DNA from 2 places in the Micromonospora sp. NPDC005257 genome. Region 1 is predicted to be linked to the other one. Evidence: riboswitches for the same ligand, from Rfam matches in the RefSeq annotation. Region 1 holds a riboswitch; the other holds the start of a gene.
What was found. A riboswitch is a leader RNA that binds a small molecule or an ion and turns the genes downstream of it on or off. The one in region 1 is predicted to bind thiamine pyrophosphate.

Region 1 (5,473 bases):
CCAGCGGGATAGCTTTGCGTCATGCGTAAGTGACGCCCCACCTCCGAGCCCGGTCCACCGCCGCCAGTGCCGTGGACACGTCCTGCTCCGGGCGTCCGCATCCCTTCCCCGCCACCGTCGGTAGCGGTGTCCGCCGTGGTCGCACGCACCGGAGTCCTCGCTCGGCGCGTCCCGGTCGACGCGCCCGTACGACAGGAGGCCCGCGAATGCCCGCGAAGCGCAATCCGAAGAGGTCCCGCAAGCAGTCCGCGCCGCAGGTGACCCCGCCGAAGCTCGACGCGCTCACCGTGGCACCGCCCACGGTGGTGCTCCCGGCCGAGCCGGTGACGCCCACCGTGTCTCCGGATGCGGTGTCGCCGGCCCTGGCCACGCCGACGGTGTCGCCCTCGGAGTCTCTGGAGACGCCGGCCCTGCCGGGCGCATCCGCGACGCCGCCCAGATCGGGCCCACCAGCAGGGCGGCAGGCCCGGTTCACCGGGCGCAGCCAGCGTGCCGGCCAGACCCGGTTCTACGCCTTCCGCCGCAGCTGACCGACAGCTCCGCCCTCGGCCAGGCCCTCAGCCCTGGTTGATCATGAAGTTGGCGGCGACAAAACGGGCAACCGGTGCCGTCAACTTCATGATCAACAGGGCGGAGGGTGAGGGGGGTCAGCCGATCAAGGGGCGGAAGGTGCCCAGGGTGATGCTTGTCGCAAGGGCGCCGGCCGCCAGCAGCGCGGCGCCCGCGACGAGCAGGGCGTCGGCGCGGGTGAAGCGCTGCAGGCGGGCCACGGTACGCGGGGTGCCCGCGTCGAAGCCGCGGGCGTCCATCGCCACGGCCAGCCGCGTACCGCGCCGGATCGCGCCGACAAGCAGCGTGAACGCGGTGGACCCGAACAGCCGCAGCTTGGCCACCGGGTTGCGGCCGGCGTCCACGCCGCGGGCCCGGCGGGCCATGCTGATCATCCGCCACTCCTGCTCCAGCAGCGGCACCATCCGGAACGCGGCCAGCGCCCCGATGGCGAACCGGGCGGGCGTCTTCGCGTTCTGGATCAGCGCGTCGGCCAGATCGGTGGGGTCGGTGGTGGCGAAGACGAGGATGCCGGGCAGGGCCACCGCGAGCATTCGCAGCACCAACCCGAGCGCGGTCATCAGCACGCCCTGGGTGACCAGGATCGGCCCGGCCTGGAGCAGTACCGGGCCGGAGCGGTCGGCCGCGAAGAGCGTGAGCGTGACGAGGATGCCGACGGCGGCGGCGAGCAGCGGCCAGGCCCGGTGGGCCAGCACCCGGTAGCGGACGCCGAACAGCGGCAGCACCGCGAGTTCGACGGCGATGGCGACGGCCGGGGCCACCGGATCGAGCGTCGCCACCAGGATCAGCGTGAAGACCATCGCGGCGGCCAGTTTCGCCACCGGATTGCGCCGGGCCAGCGGGGCGCCCGGCGCGGCGACCGGTTCGAGGTCGATCACGGGACCACCCCGCCGGGGGAGCGGTCCACTGAGAGCGTCCGGTCGGCCAGCGCGGCCACGAAGTCCTCGTCGTGGGTCACCGCGACCACGCCGTGTCCGGCGTCGCGCAGTTCGGCCAGCAGGCCGACCAGCTCCAGCCAGGTGCGCCGGTCCTGGCCGAACGTGGGTTCGTCGCAGATCAGCAGGCGGGGCGCGGTGGCCAGGGCCGTCGCCACGCTCAGCCGCCGCGCCTCCCCACCGGAGAGGGTGTACGGGTTGGCGCCGGCCAGCTTGTCCAGCCGCAGCCGGTGCAGCAACGCGTCCACGGTGGCGGTCACCGCCGCCTCGGACTGACCGGTTCGGCGCGGCCCGAGCGCCAGTTCGTCGCGGACGGTGGCGCTGACGAACTGGTGCTCCGGGTCCTGGAACACCGAGCCGATCCGGCGCACCAGAGCGGGCGCCCGCCAGCGGTGCGGGGGAGTGCGCGCGTCCCGCCCGGCCAGCTCGGCGGACGCGGTGACGGCGCCGGTCCCGGGGCGGAGCAGGCCGCCCAGGAGCAGCGCCAGCGTGGACTTGCCCGCCCCGTTGGGGCCGAGGACGGCGAGCGCCTCGCCGGCGCGTACCCGAAGATCGGTGGGGTTCAGCCGGGGTGGCAGGCCGAGCCGGTCGGCGGTGAGCAGCACGTCGCCGGGCGGCGTGGTGGCGTGCCGGGGCGGCGCGACGTGGCCGGGCACCCAGACCCCGGCGGCGGCCAGCGCGTCGCCGTGCGCGGCGAAGACCACCTCGGGTGGCCCGTCGGCGCGTACCCCGCCGCCGGGTTCCAGCACCACCACCCGGTCGACCAGCGGCAGCGCCTCGGTGATCCGGTGCTCGACCAGGATCATCGTGGTGTCCGGGTCGAGCGCGTTCGCGACGGCGCGGCGGATCAGGGCGGCGCCGCCCGGGTCGAGGTTGGCGGTGGGCTCGTCCAGCAGGAGCAGGCCGGGGCGGAGCGCGAGCGTGCCGGCCAGCGCCAGCCGCTGCTGCTCGCCGCCGCTGAGCGCGGCGGTCGGGCGGTCCCGGGGGTACGGGAAGCCGACCCGGTGCAGCGCCTCGTCGACGCGGGGCCAGATCTCGTCGGCCGGCACGCCCCGGTTCTCCAGCCCGAACGCGACGTCGTCGCCGGAGCGGGCCATCACGAGCTGGGTCTGCGGGTCCTGGAACAGGATGCCGACGCGCTCGCGGGCCTTGCGCGGATCCAGCCCGTCGATCTCGACGGTGCCCTCCTGCTCGCCGGAGTCCTCCGGCAGCAGCCCGGCGAGCGCGGCCAGCAAGGTGCTCTTGCCGGCTCCCGAGGGTCCGAGCAGCAGCACCCGCTCCCCGCTCTCCACCCGCAGATCCACCCCGCGCAGAGCCCACCGCTTGCGTCCCCCGTGCCGCCACCCGAACCCCCGCAGCACCACAGCGCTCACCGCGTCCCCCTCTCCGCTCTCCAGCCTGGGTGATCAAGGAGTTCGCGTCCGGAAAACCGTGCCCGGCGGACGCAAACTCCTTGATCGCCGGGGCGGGGCGGGGCGGGGCGGGCTAGACCAGGGCGCGGTCTCGGCCGGCGGGGAAGCGGTCCAGCACGCCGGTGTTCGCCAGCGCGCGGGTGAGGACGTGCGCGCCCAGGCCGGCGACGATCGTGGCGCTGACGATCGTGATCAGCGCGTACGGGAGGCGGTAGGAGGCGAAGTCGTACGCCTTGTTCCAGTAGACGAAGTCGAAGATCGCCGCACCGAGACCGGTCAGCGCACCGGCCAGCACCGCCACCGGCAGGCGGAACGAGCGGTACCGGAACGCGGCGAAGGCCAGCTCGGCGCCGATGCCCTGCATCAGGCCCTGGAGGATCACGATGCCCGCCCACTGGCTGCCCAGCAGGGCGGAGACGATCGCGGCAACCGTCTCGCAGTAGAGCGCGGCGCCCGGCTTGCGGATGATCAGGCCGGCGAGCACCGCCGGGATCAGCCACACGCCGTAGAGCACGGCCTGCGCCGGCGGGAAGAACGCGAACGCCGCGTCGGTGGCGCTCCAGAGCAGGCCCCAGGCCCAGAACACGACGCCGAAGGCGACGGCGATGACCGAGGCGACGACGATGTCGACGGTACGCCAGCGGTTGCTGTCGGTGTGGTTCACGGTTGGCTCCCAGTTCGTCGAGGTGAACCAGGAGAAGACGCACGCCGCGCCCGGTGGTCACCGGACGGCGACGCGGCTGGAGGTCGACCGAACTCCCTGCGCTGGCATTACCCAGATCAGGTTCGAGGGTCTGCGGGCACCGGCCCGCACTCTCAGCGCTGTGCGCTCCCCTGTCGGATGTGAAGTTGTCTCGTCGCAGACGCTAGCACCGACGACGGGCCCCGGCCCAGCAGGACGAGTGTCGGTATGGTGGCGATCATGCTGGTGGATGCGCGAGGACTGACGTTCGAGGTACGCGCCGGCGGCCCCGAGGACGGCGACCCGGTCCTGTTGCTGCACGGCTTCCCGCAGCACTCGGGCGAGTGGGACGCGGTCACGCCCGCGCTGCACGCCGCCGGGCTGCGCACGTACGCGCTCGACCAGCGCGGCTACTCGCCCGGCGCCCGTCCGGCCGGCGTCGGGGCGTACCGGATTCCGGAGCTGGTGGCCGACGCGGCGGCGGTGCTCGACGTGCTCGGGGTGAGCCGCGCGCACCTGGTCGGCCACGACTGGGGCGCGATCGTCGCCTGGGGCCTGGCGGCGGCGCGCCCGGAGCGGGTGCGGACGCTCACCGCGGTGTCGGTGCCGCACCCGGTCGCGATGGGGCACGCGCTCGCCACCGACGCGCGGCAGAAGGCCAAGTCCGCCTACATCACGTTGTTCCGCAAGCCCGGTACGGCGGAGAAGGTGCTGCTGGCGTGGAACGCCGCAGTGCTGCGCAAGATGCTCGGCGGGGTGGGCGACGCCGCCGCGGTGGCCCGGTACGCCGAGCCGATGCGCGAGCCGGGGGCGTTGACGGCGGCGCTGAACTGGTACCGCGCGATGACCGGGACGGACATGAAGGCGGTCGCCCCGGTCGGGGTACCCACCACGTTCGTCTGGAGCGACAAGGACGTGGCGATCGGCCGGACGGCCGCGCAGGCCTGCGCCGCGCACGTCACCGGCGACTACCGCTTCGTGACGCTGCCCGGCGTCAGCCACTGGATTCCGGACGAGGCGCCCGGCCCGCTGGCCGAGGCGATCCTCGCCCGGTGCCGAGGAACGGAGGCGGCATGACGGTGAGCGCCGAGGCTTACCTGGCGGTGGTGACCGAGACGATCGGCCGGGTCGCCGCCGAGCAGCGGGGCAACGTGGCCGCCGCGGCCGACCTGATCGCGGCGGCGCTGGGCGCCGACGGTGTGGTGCACGCGTTCGGCACCGGGCACTCCGAGGCGCTGGCCATGGAGATCGCCGGGCGGGCCGGCGGCCTGGTGCCCACCAACCGGATCGCGTTGCGTGACCTGGTGCTGGTCGGCGGCGACCCGGCCGACGTGCTCGGGCCGAAGCTGGAACGCGACCCGGCGGTGGCGCACCGCCTCTACGAGCTGGCGCCGATCCGGCCGCAGGACGTGTTCGTGCTGGCCTCGAACTCCGGCGTGAACGGGGCGATGGTCGAGTTCGCGTCCATCGTGAAGGAGCGCGGGCACGGCCTGGTGGCGATCACCTCGGCGCAGCACTCGGCCCGGATGACCTCGCGGCACCCGTCCGGCCGCAAGCTGGCCGAATTCGCCGACGTGGTGCTTGACAACGGCGCCCCGTACGGCGACGCTACGTTGCCGTTACCCGGTGGCGGCGCGGTCGGCGCGGTCTCCTCGATCACCGCCGCGCTGCTCGCCCAGCAGATCGTCGCCGAGGTGGTGGCCCGGCTGGTAGCGGCGGGGCAGCGCCCGCCGGTCTACCTGTCCGCGAACATCACCGGCGGCGACGAGCACAACGCCGAGTTGGAAGCCCGGTACGCGGGCCGGATCCGCCGGGGTTCCTGAGCCGGTTTCGTGATCATCCGGACGGGGCACAGGCGGTGCTGCCGGTGGGTG
Region 2 (5,473 bases), on a different contig from region 1:
AGGCGTTCGGCGCGGGGCAGGTCCTTCTCCCGCAGCACCACCCACCGCACTCCCCCGCCCACCGCGTGCGCCACCACATCGACGAGCGCCCCCCGGGCCACCCTTCGATCGGTAAGCAGCACGACCCCGGTCGGGCCGGTGTAGTTCTTGATATCTGGCCGCCCCTTGGAGTGCGCCCCCGTACCAAGATCGTCCAAAGCTCGGGCGGCGGTCACAGGTCGGGCCGTCCGTCGTCGGGGGTGGAGGCCAGCGCGTGGAAGCGGCGGGCGATCCGGCCCGCGCCGTACGCGAGGCGGCCGGCCTCGACCGCGTAGCGCATCGCCGTGGCCATCGCCACCGGGTCGGCGGCCCGGGTCACGGCGCTGGCCAGCAGCACCGCGTCGCAGCCCAACTCCATCGCCAGCGCCGCGTCGGAGGCGGTGCCGATGCCCGCGTCGAGCACCACCGGCACGTCGACCGACTGCCGGATCAGCCGGATGTGGTGCGGGTTGCCGATGCCCAGCCCGGAACCGATCGGCGAGCCGGCCGGCATCACCGCCGCGCATCCCACGTCGGCGAGCCGCCGCGCCAGCACCGGATCGTCCGAGGTGTACGGCAGCACCGTGAACCCGTCCGCCACCAACTCCTCGGCGGCGCGCAGCAGCTCCACCCCGTCGGGCAGGAGCGTGCGCTCGTCGCCGATCACCTCAAGTTTCACCCAGTCGGTGTCGAACGCCTCCCGGGCCAGGTGCGCCGTCTTCACCGCCTCCACGGCGGTCCGGCAGCCGGCCGTGTTCGGCAGCAGCCGTACGCCGCACCGCTCCACCAGGTCGAGCAGCCCGCCCGACCCGCCGGGCGTGGTGTCCACCCGGCGCAGCGCCAGCGTCACCAGCTCGGTGCCGGAGGCACGGATCGCCTGCTCCAGCACGTGCAGGTTGGCCGCGCCGCCGGTGCCGAGGACGAGCCGGGAGCCGAACGTGACCCCGCCGATCTCCAGCGTGGACATGCCGCTCACCCGCCCTGGGTGGCGCTGAGCACCTCGACCCGGTCGCCGTCGCGCAGCACGCTCGCCGACCAGCCGCCGCGCGGCACCACCTCGCCGTTCACCGCCACCGCGAGCCCGCGCTCCCGGTCGGTGACGGCGCGCACCACCTCGGCGACCGTGACACCGTCGGGCAGCGTGCGGCCGGTGCCGTTGACGATCAGTTCCACGTGCGCTCCTTCCCGAAGCGGTCCGGGGTGAAGGGGGCGAGCGCGGAATCCGGCTCGCCGGTGACGATCAGCTCGGTGACCAGGTCGGCGGTGACCGGGGTGAGCACGATGCCGTGCCGGTGGTGCCCGGTGGCCACGAGCACCCCCGGCCGTCCGGGCAGCGGCCCGATGATCGGCGCGTTGTCCGGCGTACCGGGGCGCAGCCCGGCGACGGCCTCCACCAGCTCGTACTCGACGAGTTCCGGCACCAGCTCCGCGGCGGCGCGCAGCAGCGTCAGCACCCCGCCGGCGGTGACCTCGGTGTCCGCGCGCTCCTCGACTGTCGCCCCGACCACCACCTCACCGCTGTCCCGGGGCACCAGGTAGACCGACTCGCTGTCCGCGTACCCCCGGATCACGTGCCGGAAGGCCGGCGGACCGCCACCGGGCGCGCGCAGCCGCAGCACCTGGCCCTTCACCGGGCGGACCGGCAGACCGGTCAGCGCCGCCGCGCCGCAACCGGCCGCGACCACGGTGACCCGGGCGTCCACCTCGGACAGCGCGCCGACGCGGGCCGGGCGCAGCTCCACCCCGGCCCGTCCGGCGGCCGTGCGCAGCGCCGCGACCAGCCGGCGCGGGTCGACCTGGTGGTCGCCGGGGGCCACCGCGCCACCGCGCACGCGCGGCGCCAGCGCCGGCTCGCGGTCGCGCAGCTCCGAGGGGCGCAGCGGCGTGATCGGCAGTCCCAGACCCCGTTGGTACGACCACAGCCGCCCCGCCTCGGCCAGGTCGTCGGCGGTGAGCCCGACGACGAGCGTGCCCTCGGTGCGGTAGCCGAGGTCGACGCCGCTCGCCTCGGCCAGCTCGGCGGCGAAACCGGGCCAGCGGGCGGCGGACCCGACGAGCAGGGCGGTCAGCTCGTGCTCACCGAAGTACGCCTCGGCGACCGGCGAGAGCATCCCGGCGGCCACCGACGAGGCGCCCGAACCGGGCCGGTCGTCGTGCACCACCACACGCAGTCCGCGCTGCGCGCACCGCCACGCGACGGCGAGTCCGACCGGCCCGGCGCCCACCACCGCCACGTCGGGCCCTCTGTCAACGCCTCCGGTAGCGGAAGGGCCCTCTCTCACCACGTCAGCGCCCGCATCAACTCGGCCGCGGCGTGTGCGGGATCGGCGGCCGTGCTGAGCGCGCCGACCACCGCCACCCCGTACGCCCCGGCCGCCCGCAGTGCCGGCACACCCGCGGCGGTCACCCCACCGATCGCGATGATCGGCACGCCCACCGCCTCGGCGACCGCGCGTACCCCCTCGGGGCCGATCGGATCCGGCAGGCCGGACTTGGTCGTGGTGACGTGACACGGGCCCACGCCCAGGTAGCTCGCGCCCGCGTCCACCGCCGCGCGGGCGCCCACCGGCTCCCGGGCGGTCGCGCCCAGCACGGCGTCCGGGCCGAGCACCCGGCGCGCGGCGGCCACGGGCAGGTCGTCCGCGCCGACGTGGCCACCGGCGGCGCCCACCGCCAGCGCCACGTGCAGCCGGTCGTTCACCAGGCACTGTGCCCCGTACGGCCGGCACTCCTGCGCCACCCGGCACGCCAGCTCGTACGCCTCCCGGTCGGTGGCGTCGTCCTCCACGCGCACCTGCACGACGAGTTCGGCGCCGGCCACCGGCAGGGCGGCACGCAGCACGGCGAGCGGGTCACGCCCCGGCCGGGTGTCGGTGACGAGATGCAGTCGTCCCAGGGACAGCACGGCAACGCTCCTCCCTGCGCCGGCATTACCCGGATCAGGTTCGACGGTCGGGGGCTCCCAGCCCCCCTCTCAGCCCGGTCCGCACCGGGCTCCCGTGGGTTACTTGCGGCCTACCGTACGACGCCTCCCGCCCGTACGGAAGGCCGGGTGAGGTTTTTCCAGGAACCAGCCGTCCGCCGGATTGGGACAGCGGGTGACCGTCTCCTCACGACACGCTGCCCGGATGTCCGTTCCCGCCCGCGTTCCGCGCAACCTTGCGATCCTGCCGTTCCGGGGCGGCCGCGCCGTCTCCCAAGGGCTGCTCACCTGGACGATGCTGCGCGGGCCGACGTGGATCCGCCTGCTGCCGGACGTGTACGTGCACCGGGACGGACACCGCGCCGACGACCACCGGATGTGGTGCGAGGCGGTGGCGTTGCGCCTGCCTCCGGGTGGCGTGCTGGCGGGGCGCAGCGCCGCCTGGCTGTTCGGCGCGGACGTGCTCACCCGCGACGCGCCGGTCACCGTGCTGCTGCCGACTGCTGCTCGACTGCGACCGCACCCACGGTTGCGGTTGGTCCGGTCGCCGCTGCCGGAGCGGGACCGCACCCTCGTCGGCGGTCTGCCGGTCACCACCCCGCTGCGTACCGCGTTCGACCTGGGCCGACAGGGCTCACTCGCCGAGGCGTTGGTCGCCGTCGACGCGCTGCTGCGTCGCCGGGTCGTGAAGCTGCCCGCCCTGCGGGCCTACGCCGCCGACCGGCCGGGCTGGCCGGGCGCTCCGCTGCTGCGCGAGGTGCTGGCGCTGGCCGAGCCGTTGAGCGAGTCCCCGATGGAGACGCGACTGCGGCTGCTCCTCCTCGACGCCGGTCTCGGCCCGCTCACCGCCCAGCACGAGGTGCGCGCCGGCGGACGCTTCGTGGCCCGGGTGGACCTGGCCTGGCCGGCTCTCCGCCTCGCGGTCGAGTACGACGGCGACCACCACCGGGAGCGGGCAAACTTCCGGCGGGACGTGGCGCGCCTGAACGCGCTGCGCGCGGCCGGGTGGGTCGTACTCCGGTTCACCGCCGACGACGTGCTACGCCGACCCGACGCCACTGTCGCCCTGGTACGCCAGGCCCTGGCCGAACGTCGTGCCACCGCAGCAAACCACTGATCCGCGCCCTCGGCTCGCCGCCCTCCGCACCCTCCAGCTCGCCGCCCGCAGCCCGCAGCCCCGAGTCTCGCCCCGCCGCGCCCCCGGCCCGGCCACCGCCACCCGGTGTCTGGCCGGGCCGGGCCGGGCCGGCCGAGACACCACGGGCGTCAGGAGGCCGCCCGCAGACACCTATGGCGTTCCACCCGCGACTGAATCTGGCGACGAGTGGAACGCCATGAGTGTCTCAATGCCTCCTTGACACCCATACCGTTCCACCCATCGTGGGCGCTGCCTCTGAGTGGAACGCCATGGGTGCCTGCGCGCGCGGGCGGCCCCGGTGTGCGCACGCCCGCCGAGCCGGGGCAAGCCCCGACGCTCGCACGCCGACGAGCGGACGCACCTGCGACGCGCGGGCGGACCGAACACGGGTGGACCGAACGCGCGAGCGCACGCCCGACGCGCGAGCGGGCCCGACGCGCGAGCGGACCCAACGCGCGGGCGGACCGAACGCGCGGACGGGCCGAACGCGCGCGGGCCCGACGCGCAGGCGGGCGCGTCCGCGCGGGCAGGGACGTCAGAGGATGGCGTCCAGGGCGTCCAGGTCCTCGTCGGTGGGCTGCCACGTGCCGGCTTCGGCGTTCGCCCTCACCTGCTCGGGGGTGGTGGCACCGGCGATCACCGACGTCACCGCGGGACGCGCCGCCAGGCCACCGATGGCCACCTGGAGCATGCTGATCCCGCGCTCGGCCGCGTACGCCTCGATCGCCTCGATGACGTCCCAGCGCGCGGCGGCGAGCCGCTCGGCGTACCGGCCGCCACCGGCCAGGCGGCTGCCCGCCGGGGCCGCCTCGCCGCGCGTGTACTTGCCGGTGAGCAGCCCGTTGGCGAGCGGGAAGAACGGCAGCATGCCGAGGCCGAACCGCTCGCAGGCCGGGATCACCTCGTCCTCCACGCCGCGTTCCAGCAGCGAGTAGTGGTTCTGCGCGGAGATGAACCGGGTGCGCCCCTGCGACGACGCGGTCCAGTCGGCGTCGGCGATCTGCCAGCCGGCGAAGTTGGAGTTGCCCAGGTAGCGCACCTTCCCGGCGGTCACCAGGTCGTCCAGCGCGGCGAGCGTCTCGTCGATCGGGGTGCCCGGGTCGGGCTCGTGCATCTGGTACAGGTCGATGTGATCGGTGCCGAGCCGGCGCAACGACGCCTCGACCGCGCGGGCGATGTAGCGGCGGGCGCCCCGGGCGCCGTGGTCCGGCCCGTTCGCGCCGTTCATGGCCATGCCGAACTTGGTGGCCACCACCACGTCGTCGCGGCGGCCCTTGAGCGCCTGCCCGAGCAGTTCCTCGGAGGCGCCCTGCGGCTCGCCGTAGATGTCGGCGGTGTCGAAGAAGTTGATCCCGGCGTCGAGCGCCGCGTCCACCACCGCCCGGGTGCCGTCG

Region 2: another riboswitch for thiamine pyrophosphate. It lies ahead of thiE (thiamine phosphate synthase); the one in region 1 lies ahead of ACFYO8_RS27830 (ECF transporter S component).

The regions. Positions count from the first base shown of each region.
Region 1 covers NZ_JBIAKL010000017.1:76,815-82,287, forward strand. The annotation lists gene ACFYO8_RS27815 (hypothetical protein) at 207-530, shown strand; gene ACFYO8_RS27820 (energy-coupling factor transporter transmembrane component T) at 648-1,448, opposite strand; gene ACFYO8_RS27825 (ABC transporter ATP-binding protein) at 1,445-2,878, opposite strand; gene ACFYO8_RS27830 (ECF transporter S component) at 2,991-3,581, opposite strand; TPP riboswitch at 3,657-3,763, opposite strand; gene ACFYO8_RS27835 (alpha/beta hydrolase) at 3,840-4,676, shown strand; gene ACFYO8_RS27840 (SIS domain-containing protein) at 4,673-5,422, shown strand.
Region 2 covers NZ_JBIAKL010000002.1:161,374-166,846, forward strand. The annotation lists gene ACFYO8_RS04200 (thiamine phosphate synthase) at 1-152, opposite strand, end outside; gene ACFYO8_RS04205 (thiazole synthase) at 212-994, opposite strand; gene thiS (sulfur carrier protein ThiS) at 991-1,191, opposite strand; gene thiO (glycine oxidase ThiO) at 1,182-2,303, opposite strand; gene thiE (thiamine phosphate synthase) at 2,297-2,923, opposite strand; TPP riboswitch at 2,918-3,029, opposite strand; gene ACFYO8_RS04225 (DUF559 domain-containing protein) at 3,147-4,058, shown strand; gene ACFYO8_RS04230 (aldo/keto reductase) at 4,615-5,473, opposite strand, start outside.